Regions from separate parts of the Lysinibacillus sp. FN11 genome, predicted to be linked through region 1. Evidence: riboswitches for the same ligand, from Rfam matches in the RefSeq annotation. Region 1 holds a riboswitch; each other region holds the start of a gene.

Evidence for each region. A riboswitch is a leader RNA that binds a small molecule or an ion and turns the genes downstream of it on or off. The one in region 1 is predicted to bind lysine.
Region 2: it holds a riboswitch for lysine, as region 1 does, so the genes downstream of both, NP781_RS09685 (transporter substrate-binding domain-containing protein) here and NP781_RS15635 (aspartate kinase) in region 1, are expected to answer to the same signal.
Region 3: it holds a riboswitch for lysine, as region 1 does, so the genes downstream of both, NP781_RS24015 (amino acid permease) here and NP781_RS15635 (aspartate kinase) in region 1, are expected to answer to the same signal.

The regions. Positions count from the first base shown of each region.
Region 1 is NZ_CP102383.1:2,935,687-2,940,400, reverse strand. It holds gene uvrC (excinuclease ABC subunit UvrC) at 1-1,374, shown strand, start outside; lysine riboswitch at 1,482-1,659, shown strand; gene NP781_RS15635 (aspartate kinase) at 1,793-3,019, shown strand; gene NP781_RS15630 (YslB family protein) at 3,118-3,552, opposite strand; gene NP781_RS15625 (succinate dehydrogenase cytochrome b558 subunit) at 3,825-4,433, shown strand; gene sdhA (succinate dehydrogenase flavoprotein subunit) at 4,500-4,714, shown strand, end outside.
Region 2 is NZ_CP102383.1:1,803,696-1,808,409, reverse strand. It holds gene NP781_RS09685 (transporter substrate-binding domain-containing protein) at 1-740, opposite strand, end outside; lysine riboswitch at 859-1,045, opposite strand; partial or broken gene odhB (2-oxoglutarate dehydrogenase complex dihydrolipoyllysine-residue succinyltransferase) at 1,384-2,642, opposite strand; partial or broken gene NP781_RS09675 (2-oxoglutarate dehydrogenase E1 component) at 2,734-4,714, opposite strand, start outside.
Region 3 is NZ_CP102383.1:4,584,287-4,589,000, reverse strand. It holds gene NP781_RS24020 (response regulator transcription factor) at 1-628, opposite strand, end outside; gene NP781_RS24015 (amino acid permease) at 782-2,245, opposite strand; lysine riboswitch at 2,328-2,504, opposite strand; gene NP781_RS24010 (CynX/NimT family MFS transporter) at 2,682-3,890, shown strand; gene NP781_RS24005 (hypothetical protein) at 3,958-4,449, opposite strand; gene NP781_RS24000 (nitric oxide synthase oxygenase) at 4,538-4,714, opposite strand, start outside.

The DNA.
Region 1 (4,714 bases):
AAGCTATTGGATCGATTGTATCCGCTGCGCAAATGTGTTCAATTACCTTCCAAGGTCTGCTTGTACTATCACATGGGTCAATGCTTAGCACCTTGTGTGAAGGAAATTGATGGTCAGGTTTATCAAGAAATGATTGAGGATATGACGAAGTTTTTAAATGGTGGTGTGGAGGCAGTCAAAAAAGAGCTTGAAGTTAAAATGCTAGCAGCTGCAGAAAACCTGGAATTTGAACGAGCGAAGGAATTCCGAGACCAAATTGCCCATATTGATACGGTTATGCAGAAACAAAAAATAGTTTCAAGTGATACAACAAATCGAGATGTATTTGGCTATGCTGTTGAAAAAGGATGGATGTGTGTTCAGGTTTTCTTTGTGCGCCAAGGAAAGCTGATTGAGCGTGATGTCTCAATTTTCCCCATCTATCAAGATGCAGAGGAAGAATTTTTAACATTTGTTGGGCGCTTTTATGAAAAGCCAGAGCATATTAAGCCAAAAGAAATTTTTATTCCACCAGCCATTGATGCAGCTATCTTAACAGAATTATTAGAAATTAAAGTGCTCACACCGAAAAGAGGTCAAAAGAAGGAATTGGTTGAATTAGCTACCAAAAATGCTGAAATTGCTGTGGCAGCTAAATTCCAGCTAATAGAGCGTCAGGAAGAACGTACGATTGGTGCTTGTGAGGCACTTGGTGAAGCAATGGGTATTAGTGTACCTTTACGAATTGAAGCTTTTGATAATAGTCATATGCATGGAACGGATGCAGTGTCTGCTATGGTTGTTTTCATTGATGGGAAGCCTGCAAAAAAGGAGTACCGAAAATATAAAACGCGTACAGCAGCCAAACATGATGATTACGGTGCAATGCAGGAGGTTATACGTCGTCGCTATATTCGTGTTTTAAAGGAAGGTCTACCATTACCAGATTTAGTCTTAATTGATGGTGGTAAGGGACAAATGGAAGTAGCCCGTGAAGTACTAGAAGATGAGCTTGGTCTTGTTATACCGATTGCTGGTTTAGCCAAGGATGATAAGCATAATACTTCTCAGCTATTGTTTGGTGATCCACCAGAAGTGATTAGCTTAAAACGTACAAGTGATGGCTTTTATTTATTACAACGAATTCAAGACGAAGTCCATCGCTTTGCTATTACCTTCTTGCGTCAACAGCATGAGAAACATGCCATTCAATCTGTATTAGATCATATTGAAGGGGTAGGACCAAAACGAAAGCAACAGCTGCTTAAACATTTCGGTTCAGTCAAAAAAATTCGAGAGGCGAGCGAGCTAGCATTACAGGAGGCTGGGATGCCTGCTAATTTAGCAAGCCAAATTTTTAGCTATTTTCAGCAACAATCATTGTCAAAGGAATAGGCATGTGCTATGGTTATAAATAACATTGTTTTCAATGTTATGGAGAGTCAACTGCGTGACTAGTTTGTTTACGCTAAGGCTTAATGAATTGAATACATTCACTTTAAAGTGATGATAGAGGTGCAAGATTCAAGAGTAACGCGATGGAGGATGGACAAGTCCAGAGATATTGTGTGAAAGGGGAGCTTGCCGAAGTGCAGTATTGTTGTTCCATTGCTGTACTGGTTTTGCATTTAAGAAATGTAAGACTGTCGATTCTAAACGTTTCGGAGAGCTATCACACATGCGCAAGTTACGATTATTGTACATGTTATAGGCAGCTTTCACGTTATGTGGAGGCTGCCTTTTGGTTTTCCAGAAACTGTTTTACACCTCATGATTTTGTAAAATATATGAACTGGAAGGGAGAACGAAAGAAATGGCTAAAATCGTGATGAAGTTTGGAGGAGCTGCATTAGCTTCTACTGAACAAATCCAAGAGGCTGCTAGGAAAGCGATTGCTCAAAAGGACAAAGGATTTGATGTAGTAGTGGTCGTTGCAGCAATGGGACACACTGCGAAAGAGATGAAATTGATGGTACACCAACTAACTGACGATGTGTCGAAAAGAGAATTAGATGCAGTGTTGTCAACTGGCTCTCAATTATCAAGTGCTTTATTTGCCATCGCCTTGCAGGAAGCAGGCTATGAGGCTGTGTCTCTAACGGGATGGCAAGCTGGTATACATACGGATGGTATGTATCGGCATGCTCGTATCGACTATATAGATATTAATCGAATGGAAGAACACTTTGCACAGGGACAAATTGTGGTTATTGCTGGAGAACAAGGGATTGACGAAGAGCACAATATCACCATGCTTGGGAAAGGTGGAGCTGAAACAGCTGCTGTTGCACTTGCCATAGCATTGGAAGCGGAGAGAGTAGATATGTATACAAATGTGGATGGTGTTTATACAGCAGATCCACGATATGTTACAAATGCCCAAAAGCTACAGGAAATTTCCTATGATGAAATGTTGGAGTTATCTAATTTAGGGTCTCATATCATACATCCTCGTGCGGTGGAGTTAGCGAAAAAATTTCAAATGCCTGTTATTATACGCTCCAGTTTAATAGAATCAGTAGGCACTTTATTGAAGGAGGAAGTGGAAATGGAAAAAAATTCAGTCGTTCGTGGTGTTGCATTTGAATCAGATATTATTCGTTTAACAGTAGGGTATGATGCTTTTTCCAATGCTTCATTAGCAGATATATTTATGGTGCTTGCAGAGAACCGTATTAATGTTGATATTATTGTCCAAGCCATTATTGATGGGTTGAAGCCAACTGTATCGTTTTCCATTTTAAAAGAGGAATTTGCGAAAGCATTACGTGTTTTAGAGGATAGTAAATTATCACTCGGATTTAGTTTTGCTGACTTCGAAATTGGACTAGCAAAAGTTTCTATTATTGGTTCAGGCATGGCTTCCAATCCAGGCGTTGCCGCTCGTATGTTTGATCGGTTACGTCGCGAAAATATCCCTGTAAAAATGGTTAGTACTTCTGAAATAAAAGTGTCCGTTGTTGTACCACAGGATGATATGATCCAAGCAGCTAATGCTCTCCATGATGAGTTTAATTTAGAGCAAGCACTTTACATATAATAATAGAAGAAACAGCATTTTATGTAATTGACCGAAATAAAAGGAAGAAAAAAGAAGGATTGTCATCCCAATCTTTAATGGGAGACAATCCTTTTTAATTATTCTGAGGGAATGGTATTCATAATACGTTCTTTAACGTCCCATTTGACTGTAAACATGACGTATTGTTGCTTTTCCCGTTTTTCACTATAGCATTCTGTCAGGTAGCCTTTAGCTAGTTGAATTTGCTCTGCTATAAATCCTGCTTCAAGTTTAAAGCTACGCTGCTTTATTTGCAGAATTTCAGGGTCATTTTTCAACTGGAAAATACGTCCATCTTTTGATTCCTTTATGAGTTCTAATGTACCCCAGCAGGCATCTGCGAAAAATGCGATAAGTTCATCTTGACTTTTACATGGGAACTTGCGAGCAAGCTCTTTACCTGCCCAATAAAGGACGTCATCTTCATGTTTACCGAGTATAGAAGATAGAATATGATCACGAATGATCTCATAGCCAAATGATGAGATTGTAGGAGATGGAGTGTTTAACATTGTTATCCTTCTTTCTTAGAATTTTCTTAAAATTTAACGGTAATAAAGTAATGATAGATTTTTCGAGAAAAAACGACGCATCATGTACTAGATTAGTTCTTTAATAAGCTCTATGAAAAACTCCGAGTTGCCTTGACGCTCGTAGCTCTTGAGAGTACAATAAACATGTCATAATATTGTACCATGATGAAATACACAGTCAATGAAGTATCATTTACAAAATGATGACTTCTTTTGTTGTGCTATTTTAAGTACTAAGGGGGGTAACAGTCTTGTCGAAAGATCGAGAGTTTTTATGGCGTCGCTTACATTCTCTACTTGGGATCATTCCAGTAGGTCTGTTTTTAACGATGCACCTGTTCATTAACTTTACAGCAACAGGCGGGGCAGAAAGTTACAACGATGCTACCGCAGTAATGGAAAAGATTCCATTCCTTATCCTAGTTGAATGGATTGTCATCTATATTCCATTAATGTTCCACGCATTCTATGGTGTCTACATTGCATTCACTGCTACACCAAACACAGGACGTTTCAGCACGTACCGTAACTGGATGTTCTCTTTACAACGTTTTACTGGTGTATTCTTAGTGATATTCATTGCATGGCATATTTTCCAAACTCGTATTCAAAAAGCACTTGGCACACACGTTGATTACGACATGATGGCGAATATTGTTGCTAATCCATTCATGCTTGGATTCTACATTGTTGGTATTTTATCAGCAACTTTCCACTTATCTAACGGTTTATGGGCATTCCTAGTAAGCTGGGGTATTACACAATCTCCTCAGTCTCAAAAGATCGCTACTTACGTAACAAACATTCTTTTCGTAATTCTAAGTGTAGTTGGTGTGGCTGCTATTTTAGCTTTCGTATAATTCCATAGAAGCTACGATAGAGCACATGCAATCATTGCAATTTTTTAAGAGGAGTGAGAAATAATCATGGCGAAAAGCAAAATAATTGTTGTCGGCGGTGGTCTTGCCGGTCTGATGGCAACGATTAAAGCAGCTGAAGTTGGTACTGAAGTTGATTTATTCTCATTAGTTCCTGTAAAACGCTCACACTCTGTTTGTGCGCAAGGCGGAATTAATGGTGCGGTAAATACTAAAGGTGAAGGGGATTCTCCATGGATCCACTTTGATGATACAGTATATGG
Region 2 (4,714 bases), 1.1 Mb from region 1:
CCTACAGCAATTGAAGTATTTGATAGGTCTGTATCAAAGCCTTCTTCAAATGCTACATATGTGAATTTATCGTTGGCTGCAGAAGCGGAAATGCCCTCTGGACGTTCAGCTACATAGCCATCAATTTTACCTGCTTCTAGTGCCACACGCATTGCTGGGAAGCTCTCCATTGCCGTTTGCTTTTCTACGCCTTTAATTTGATCGATAACTGTGTAGTTTGATGTATTTAATTGTGATGTAATTTTAGCACCTGAGAAGTCTTGAATCGATTTTGCGCCTTCATATTTGCTACCTTTTTTAATAACCATAACAAAATCAGAAGTATAATAGTTTTCTGTAAAATCAATTGTTTTCTTACGTTCTTCTGTTGGTGACATACCTGCAATAATTGCATCAATTTTGTTCGATTGTAGCGCTGGAACTAATCCGTCCCACTCCATTTTAACAATGACTAACTCTTTGCCTAAACCTTCAGCGATTTTCTTTGCCATTTGTACATCATAGCCACCTGCATATTCTGCATTATCCGCAATTTTCACTGCGCCATTCGCATCGTCTTGCTGTGTCCAGTTGAACGGTGGGTAGCCAGCCTCCATGCCAATTCGGAATTCACCGCCGCCTTCTTCTTTGTCAGTTCCAGCATCACTTGAACCGCCCTCTTTTTTGTCGCTTGTGCCACATGCAGCTAGCACAATTGCCGTCATGATAGAGATCATTACTAACAACCATTTTCTTTTCATGAAAAACTCCCCTTTTCTGTAAAAAAATAAGACAACTGTACTAAAAAAGACCTAAGTTTATTGAACTTAGGTCTTACCTTTATGACAGTTGCCCAAATCCTCACTATAATTTCCATGTTTCCGAGATAGCACAACCTAGTAAATCTGGAAATCCATTTACTAGGACAGTCCTGCACTTATTCACTGCAGACCCAGTATAAAAGTACGAGCTCCTTTTATACTTCGGCGATATTTCCTTCTTCATTGCGTCTTCGCTTGCTTTTACTCAACAATGAACTAATAAATACCGCGCCTCTACCTCACTGGTAACAATTCGTGAGGTTTGTTTATTTAATTGATATTTAGATACTACTATAAAACTAATATGTTCGTCAAGACGATTTTAACATTTTTCTGACTAATGACAATATTAGGATATTGTGCGTTCTGCTTCCACTTTAAATCGTTGAACTTTTGTTGATATTTCTGAAAATTACAACAAATATTTATTATAGAGTATGTTCTCTATGTGAGAAAAGTCGCTTTTTTTCTTTCTTTGCTCCTCTAAACGATATAACATTCGTACTCATTCAAGCATAGAATCGGTCAATACCTTTTATCATACAAAAACCCTGCTGAACATTGTTCGCAGGGTTTAATGGCATTATGAATTTAATAATAAATCTTCAGGATTTTCGATTAATTCTTTAACTGTTTTTAAGAATCCTACAGAATCTTTACCATCGATGATACGGTGGTCGTATGAAAGTGCTACATACATCATTGGACGGATTTGAACTTCACCATTTACTGCAACTGGACGGTTTACAATTGAGTGCATACCTAAAATACCAGCTTGCGTACCGTTCATAATTGGTGTTGACATTAATGAACCGAATACACCACCATTTGTGATTGTGAATGATCCACCAGCCATGTCATTTAAGCCTAATTTTTTATCACGAGCTTTTGTCGCTAAGTTAGCGATATCTTTTTCGATTTCTGCAAAGTTTTTACTATTTGCATCGCGTACAACTGGTACGACTAAACCTTCTTCAGTTGATACAGCAATACCGATATCAAAGAAGTTATTTAAATGAATTTCATCGCCAGAGATTTGAGCGTTTACGTATGGGTATTTTTTCAGTGCTGCAACAACAGCTTTAGTGAAGAATGACATGAAACCAAGTTTGATGTCGTTTGCTTTTACAAACTCTTCTTGTTTACGTTTACGAAGTGCCATGATGTTTGTCATGTCAATTTCGTTGAATGTTGTTAACATTGCTGTTGATTGTTTAACTTCTAATAAACGTTTTGCAATTGTTTGGCGACGACGGCTCATTTTTTCAATTGTTACACGGTCAGAATTAGCTGCTGGTGTGAATACTACTGGGCCACCTGAAGTTGCTACGGATGTAGGTGCTGCTGCTGGCGTTACAGCTGGTGCTGTACCGTGAGCTGCTACATCTTGTACACGTACACGTCCTTGTGGATCTACTGGAGATACCGCTGCAAGGTCAATACCTTTTTCACGTGCAAGACGACGTGCTGCTGGAGATGCAACTACACGCTCACCAGAAGTTTCTTCTACTACTGGAGCTGCTGCAACTGGTGCAGGTGCTGCTTGTGGCGCTGCTGGTGCAGGTGCTGCCTCAGTTGGTGCTGCCGCTGGAGCTGCTGCTGCGCCTTCGCCTGCTTCTACTACTGCGATAACTTGACCAACTAGTACAGTATCGCCTTCTTCAGCTAAAATTTGTGTTAATACACCTGCTTCTTCAGAAATGATCTCAGCGTTTACTTTATCTGTTTCAAGTTCAACGATGAATTCACCTTTTTCAACGCGATCGCCCACTTTTTTACCCACTGTGCGATACTACCTTCTGTAATCGATTCTGCTAATTCAGGGACTTTAATTTCAGCCACTTTCATTTCCTCCTTTGATTAACGTGCATGACGCACATAGAAGGGCTACTGCTTAAGGGCAAGTAGCCCGGTTTCAAAAATTGATATATGATTATTTAACCTTTACTGGCTCAGCAACCGCTTCTTCAATAAGAGCTGCTTGTGCTGCTTTATGAGAATCTGCATCCCCTTCAGAAGTTGAGCTCATTGCAGGACGGCCTACATAGCGAAGTTTTTTACCTTCTGAAAGTTCGTATAATGTTTCTAATGCATAATTCCATGAGCCTTGGTTTTTAGGTTCTTCCTGTACCCAAACAATCTCTTTTGCATTAGGATACTTAGCAATGATACCAGCAACTTGCTCTTTTGGGAATGGGTAAAGTTGTTCTACACGAATAATGTGTAGGTGATCGAAGCCTTCGCCGTCTTTCACGCGCTCTGCTAAGTCGATCATCACTTTACCTGTACCTAAAACGATACGCTCTACAGCTTCTGGTTTAGCCCCTAAGCCTGGTTGTTCGATCACTTCTTGGAATGAACCATTTGCTAATTGCTCAGCATTCGCCGCAGCTAGTGGGTGACGTAATAATGATTTTGGTGATACGACTACAAGTGGACGTACCCCTTCTGTACCTAATAATGCTGCTTGACGGCGTAATAAGTGGTAGTAATTTCCTGCATTTGAACAGTTCGCTACAAACCAGTTATTTTCAGCTGACATTTGTAAATAGCGTTCCATACGGCTTGAAGAGTGCTCTGGACCTTGACCTTCATAACCATGAGGTAAAAGGATAACTAGGCCAGATTTTTGACCCCATTTTGAGCGTGCCCCTGAAATAAAGTTATCAAACATCACTTGTGCCATATTCGCAAAGTCACCGAATTGTGCTTCCCATACTGTTAGTACATGGCTATTTTCTAGGTTGTAACCATACTCAAAGCCTACCACCCCAGCTTCCAGTCAGCGGAGAGTTGTGTACTGTAAAGGATGCGTTCGCACCAGAAATATGGTGTAGTGGCGTGAAGACATTGCCATTGTTTTTATCATGCAGTACTAAGTGACGTTGAGAGAATGTACCACGTTGTGCATCTTGACCTGTAAAGCGTACTGGTGTGCCATCTTGAATAATCGTTGCATACGCTAAAGTTTCAGCATGACCCCAGTCAACTTTTGCAGACGCATAAGCATCACGGCGTTTTTCTAAGATTTTACCAAGCTTTTTCTGTGGTTCGAAGTTTTCTTCAAACACTAAAAGCTCTTCATTGATTTTTTCTAAACGTTCCGCACCTACTGCTGTATCAATTTGTGGGAACTCTACTTTTAATTCTTCTGGCATTTCTAAATGATGATGATCATCTTTTTCTGCCATTTCTTTGACATGGTCATAGGCTGCTTGCATTTCGGCATAGATAGCTGTATCTAGTGCCGCTACATCATCAGCAGTTACAAGACCTTCTGCCACTAATTGTGCACCATATAATGCACGCACTGTTTCATGTTTAGACACTAATTTGTATGTTTCTGGGTTTGTCACTGTTGGGTCATCTGTTTCATTATGACCATGGCGACGGTAACCTACTAAGTCCACAATAATGTCTTTGCCAAATGTTTGACGGTAGTTTGCCGCAAAACGTCCGACTTGCACTACTGCCTCTGGGCTATCTGCATTGACATGGATTACTGGTACTTCATAGCCTTTTGCAGGGTCAGAAGAATACACAGAAGAACGAGAATCATAATGTTCTGTTGTGAATCCGATCATATTGTTTGCGATAATATGGATTGTTCCACCTGTTGTAAAGCCTTCTGTTTTAGCGAAGTTTAACACTTCTGTTACAATCCCTTGACCTGGGAATGCAGCGTCACCGTGTACAAGAATGCCTAAGCCCTTTGTACGGTCAAAAATAGGTTGCCCTGGTTTAGATGTATCATCTTGTGTTGCACGAGTAGCACCAAGTACTACTGGATTGCCCACTTCTAAGTGAGATGGGTTGTAAGCCAATTTCACATTCATACCAGATTCACGGTTGTAAGAAGCACCCATGTGGTATTTCACATCACCTGTCCAGCCTTTTGTAATTTCAAGTCGGCC
Region 3 (4,714 bases), 1.6 Mb from region 1:
CTTCTATTTTTTCACGTAGTCTTCTAATATGTACATTTATAATATTTTCATCTCCGTAATAGGCATCTTTCCATATCATCTGATAAATTTGCTCTTTGGTAAAAACCCTGTGACGATTTGTCACAAACAATTTTAAAATGGAAAATTCCTTTGATGTCAGCTTTATCTCTTGTCCGCTCTTTGTTATTGAGAAATTAACGATATCTATCTTTAAATTATCAATTTTGAGGACCTCTTGCTTTTGTTCAGCTTGACTAGAGTATTTCGTAGCTCTTCTGATAACAGCCTTTACACGTGCTGAAAATTCCAGCATAGAAAAGGGTTTAGCAATATAATCATCTGCCCCCAATCCTAAGCCCAATGCTTTATCAACATCACTGTCTTTTGCAGACATAATAATGATAGGAAGTGCTGCCTGCTCTCTAATAATCTTTAATACTTCCAAACCATTTAATTTAGGAATCATAATATCTAAGATGACCAAATCAAAGGTATTTTGCAAACAATTATGTAATGCCTCTTCGCCATTAGTCGCTGTTGTGACATTGAAACCTTCCATCGTTAAGTAATTATCAACCATTTCACGAATGGCTTCATCGTCTTCTACCAGTAAAATATGTTTTTGCACTATCATGCACCTCTCCTATCAAAACCCAATTTCCATATGTATATTACATTACCATATTTATGATGTTTGATTAGAGAGATTTTGTTTATGAGTGTTGAAAAAAGAACTGCCTCATAAACCATCGCTCTTAGGTTTACAGAACAGCTCTATTATTTAATCTTCAACTTTTAAATCACAATCTTTAAGTGGAAGCATTTTTGTTTTGTGCTTTATTTTATAGCCCAACCATAATGCTAAAAATAATGGAATCCCAATATACGAAACAAGGATACCGTACCAATCAATCTTATCGCCTGTAAAGGCTGTGTAATTTTGTCCAATGACTACAATCATACAAACTGTAAAAGCAAATAGTGGTCCAAACGGATATAATTTGGCTTTATAAGGTAATAACTTTGGATCTAAGCCCTGTGCATCAAACGCTCGGCGGAAACGATAATGACTAAACGCAATACCTAGCCATGCAATAAAGCCAGACATTCCAGAAGCATTTAATAGCCAGATATAAACCACTCCATCGCCAAAGAAGGATGCCAAAAATGCTAAACAGCCTACAGCTAATGTTGCCATAAGTGCATAAATCGGAATACCTCTACGACTTAGCTTTGCAAAAAATTTAGGAGCATGTCCATCCACTGCTAATTGCCATAGCATACGAGAAGATGCATATAGTCCTGAATTTCCTGCTGACAGCATAGCCGTTAAAATAATGGCATTCATTAAAGAAGCAGCAAAGGCAATACCTAGACGGTCAAACACTAGTGTAAATGGTGATACTGCGATATCTTCTGATAACAAACGTTCGTCTGTAAATGGAATCAACATCCCGATTGCACCAATCGCTAAAATATAAAACAAAAGAATACGCCAAAATACAGATTTAACAGCCTTCGGAATATTTTTACCAGGATTATCTGTTTCACCAGCTGTAATTCCTAGTAATTCTGTCCCTTGGAATGAAAATCCTGCAGCTAGGAAAATACCAAATGTAGCAAGGAAGCCACCATGGAATGGCCCATCACTAACAAAGAAATTAGTAAAACCTACAGGAGCCTGCCCACCTAAAATACCAAAAATCATTAGTAAGCTAATGATAATAAAAACAATAACCGTTGCTACTTTAATCATGGCAAACCAATATTCACTTTCACCATAACTTTTTACGGATAGTAAATTAAACGTCAATACAACAGCAATAAATAATACTGTCCAAAGTGCTGATGAGCTATCTGGGAACCAATATTTCATAATTAATGACACAGCAGCAATTTCGGCAGCTATGGTGATTGCCCAGTTATACCAGTAGTTCCAGCCTAATGCAAAGCCCAAAGCGGGATCTACAAATTTGGTTGCATACGTACTAAATGAACCTGATGATGGCATATAGGCAGCCATTTCCCCTAAGCTTGTCATTAAAAAATACACCATAATACCGATTAAAGCATAGGCAAGCAAAGCTCCCCCAGGCCCTGCCTGAGCAATAGCACCTCCACTGGCTAAAAATAGCCCCGTACCAATTGTACCGCCTAAAGAAATCATTGTAATATGACGGCTTTTTAATTCTTTTTTCAGCTTCGGCGCTTTATGTCCGAGCTGATTTACTTTTATTTCACTCACGATATAGCTTCCTTCCTATTTATGAGGCAAAAAAATGCCATCACATATACACTGTGATGGCTACGTTAATCCTCAGTTTTTCCTACATGATAGCTCAACACGTTGTACAAACGTGACAGTTCTGTTCCTTTCGGAGACAGCCCCAGCATGAGGTTTTCAAGTCCCCTCACACTTCGGCAATATTTCCTTTCAGCTAATCTCATCAATGCTTGTCATTTCAATTAGCATACTTATAAATATCGCGACCTCTACCTCAATACAAACATGAGGCATATAATTATTAAATTTATGATGTTTATTATACTAACATAAGACCATAGACATTTCAATACCGTAAGAAATGTTCCGTATTTTATGAATCTTCTACTATTTTTAATAGTGTGATAAAGTGTGATAGTAGTTCAATTAGAATGGTTATTATTAGGGGGGATTTATTTTGACTACAAATGATCATACCACTAGTTATCCAAGTAAAAAAATTAGCTGGAAAGGAACAACCTTACTTTTAGTCTTTGGCGTTATCTTTATAGCCTCTACATTACGAATGCCACTAACTGTTGTTGGTCCAATTATATCCTTTATCCGTGAAGATCTTGGAATATCTAATGTATTGGCAGGCTTTCTAACAACAATTCCATTGCTGGCTTTTGCTATTATATCTCCATTTGCACCAGTTGTAGCACGCAAACTAGGGCTTGAGCTAACATTATTTTTATCAACTTTTCTCTTGGCCTTAGGAATTGTCCTACGTTCACTTGGTACGACAGAATTACTTCTATTGGGTACTGTGTTAATTGGCGTAGCCATTTCTTTTGGAAATGTACTAATTCCAGGATTATTAAAATTAAAATTTCCATATCATGTGGGTTTATTAATGGCCTTTTTCACCATGTCCATGAATTTTACTGCTGGCCTTGGAGCTGGTATTAGCTATCCGATAGCTAATTCATCGTTAGGCTGGCAAGGTGCGCTTTCCATTGCACTCATACTCGTTCTAATTACAATCCTAATTTGGATACCTCAACTAAAGTCAAATTACCCAGAACCAGTTACTACATCTAAAAAGACCAGTACACCTTTATGGAAATCACCTGTTACTTGGGCTGTCACAGGGGCAATGGGTTTACAGTCTTTATTATTCTATACAACAGCAGCGTGGATACCTGAGATCTATATTGCTCAAGGTTTAGCGCCTGATAAAGCTGGCTGGATGTTTTCAATCATGCAATTCTCACAAGTACCAATGGCTTTGGCAGTGCCTATTATTGCAGGTAAAATTACTTCTCAACGCCCACTTGTATTGATGTTTACATCCTTCTATTTAGTAGGCTTTGTTGGAGTTGTCATGGAATGGACAAGTCTTGGGGTCCTGTGGATGGTTCTTCTAGGGTTAGCAGGTGGTTCTTCATTCGCCCTAGCAATGATGTTCTTCACTCTCCGTACTCGTACTGCATTTGAAGCAGCAGATTTATCAGGCTTTGCACAATCTTTGGGTTATTTATTTGCCGCAATTGGTCCTATTCTTTTTGGCTACTTGCATGATTTATTTGGTGGTTGGAATATTGCGGGATGGCTCTTTGTCGTTGTGGCAATTTTACTCTTCTTTTGCTCAATGAGAGCTTCTAAGGATGAATATGTGCATTAAAATTAAATAAAGCAGGTGGTTCAGCTTCCTCCATCTGCTTTTTTTCTATATAGTGTTTACACATTACTTAATTGTCGAGTTGCTGGATTAATGTTAGCAATTCAGCAAGGCATTCTGATGCTTCATTATTACGAGCTGTTATAGTAGAAAAAATAGGAACAGCCTCTTGTAAAAGCAAATAACTATAATAGTAATAGCCTACAAAAGCTTGCTTTCCATAGCCCTTTGGCGTTTCTTCCTCCCACTCCTGCTCATCATTGTCCTCATTTTCTACCCATAAATAGTTGACGTCTAATAGCTCCTGCATATTTTTAACAGTATTGACTGGGTCGAGATAATCTTTCGTAATAGCATGTGCCACAGCTAAATATAATTGTATTTCTTGTAAGGAGACAAACTCCAATTTTTTACTAGTAAGCTTTTTTAACAGGACAAGCAAAACCCATGGTGTCACCTGCCACAGTGTACCTTGATGTTCGATTAATTCAGCTAGTTGTGTGTATTGCTCCTGTTCTATCAGCTTAGGAATGGCTGTACCTCTACCATAAGGTGTCGTCAATTGTCTTCAGGGGATATTGGGAATTTGCTGATCTAACATAGTAAGCCCTCTCTCATCAAAAGTGTTGAAAGTAAACAATTCCTTTACACTAATAGCATGGTTTTTGATAAAAATAATTTGGTGTATGATATATATTTACATAGGGTTTATGGAATATGTGAGTTGTGGCAGGGGAAAGTGGTGGGATTAACCATGTCCAGTTGCCAGTAACTTCTCTTCCTGTTGATTTTTCAGCCTCCTCAAACAATCTAAACTGCTGAGCTGC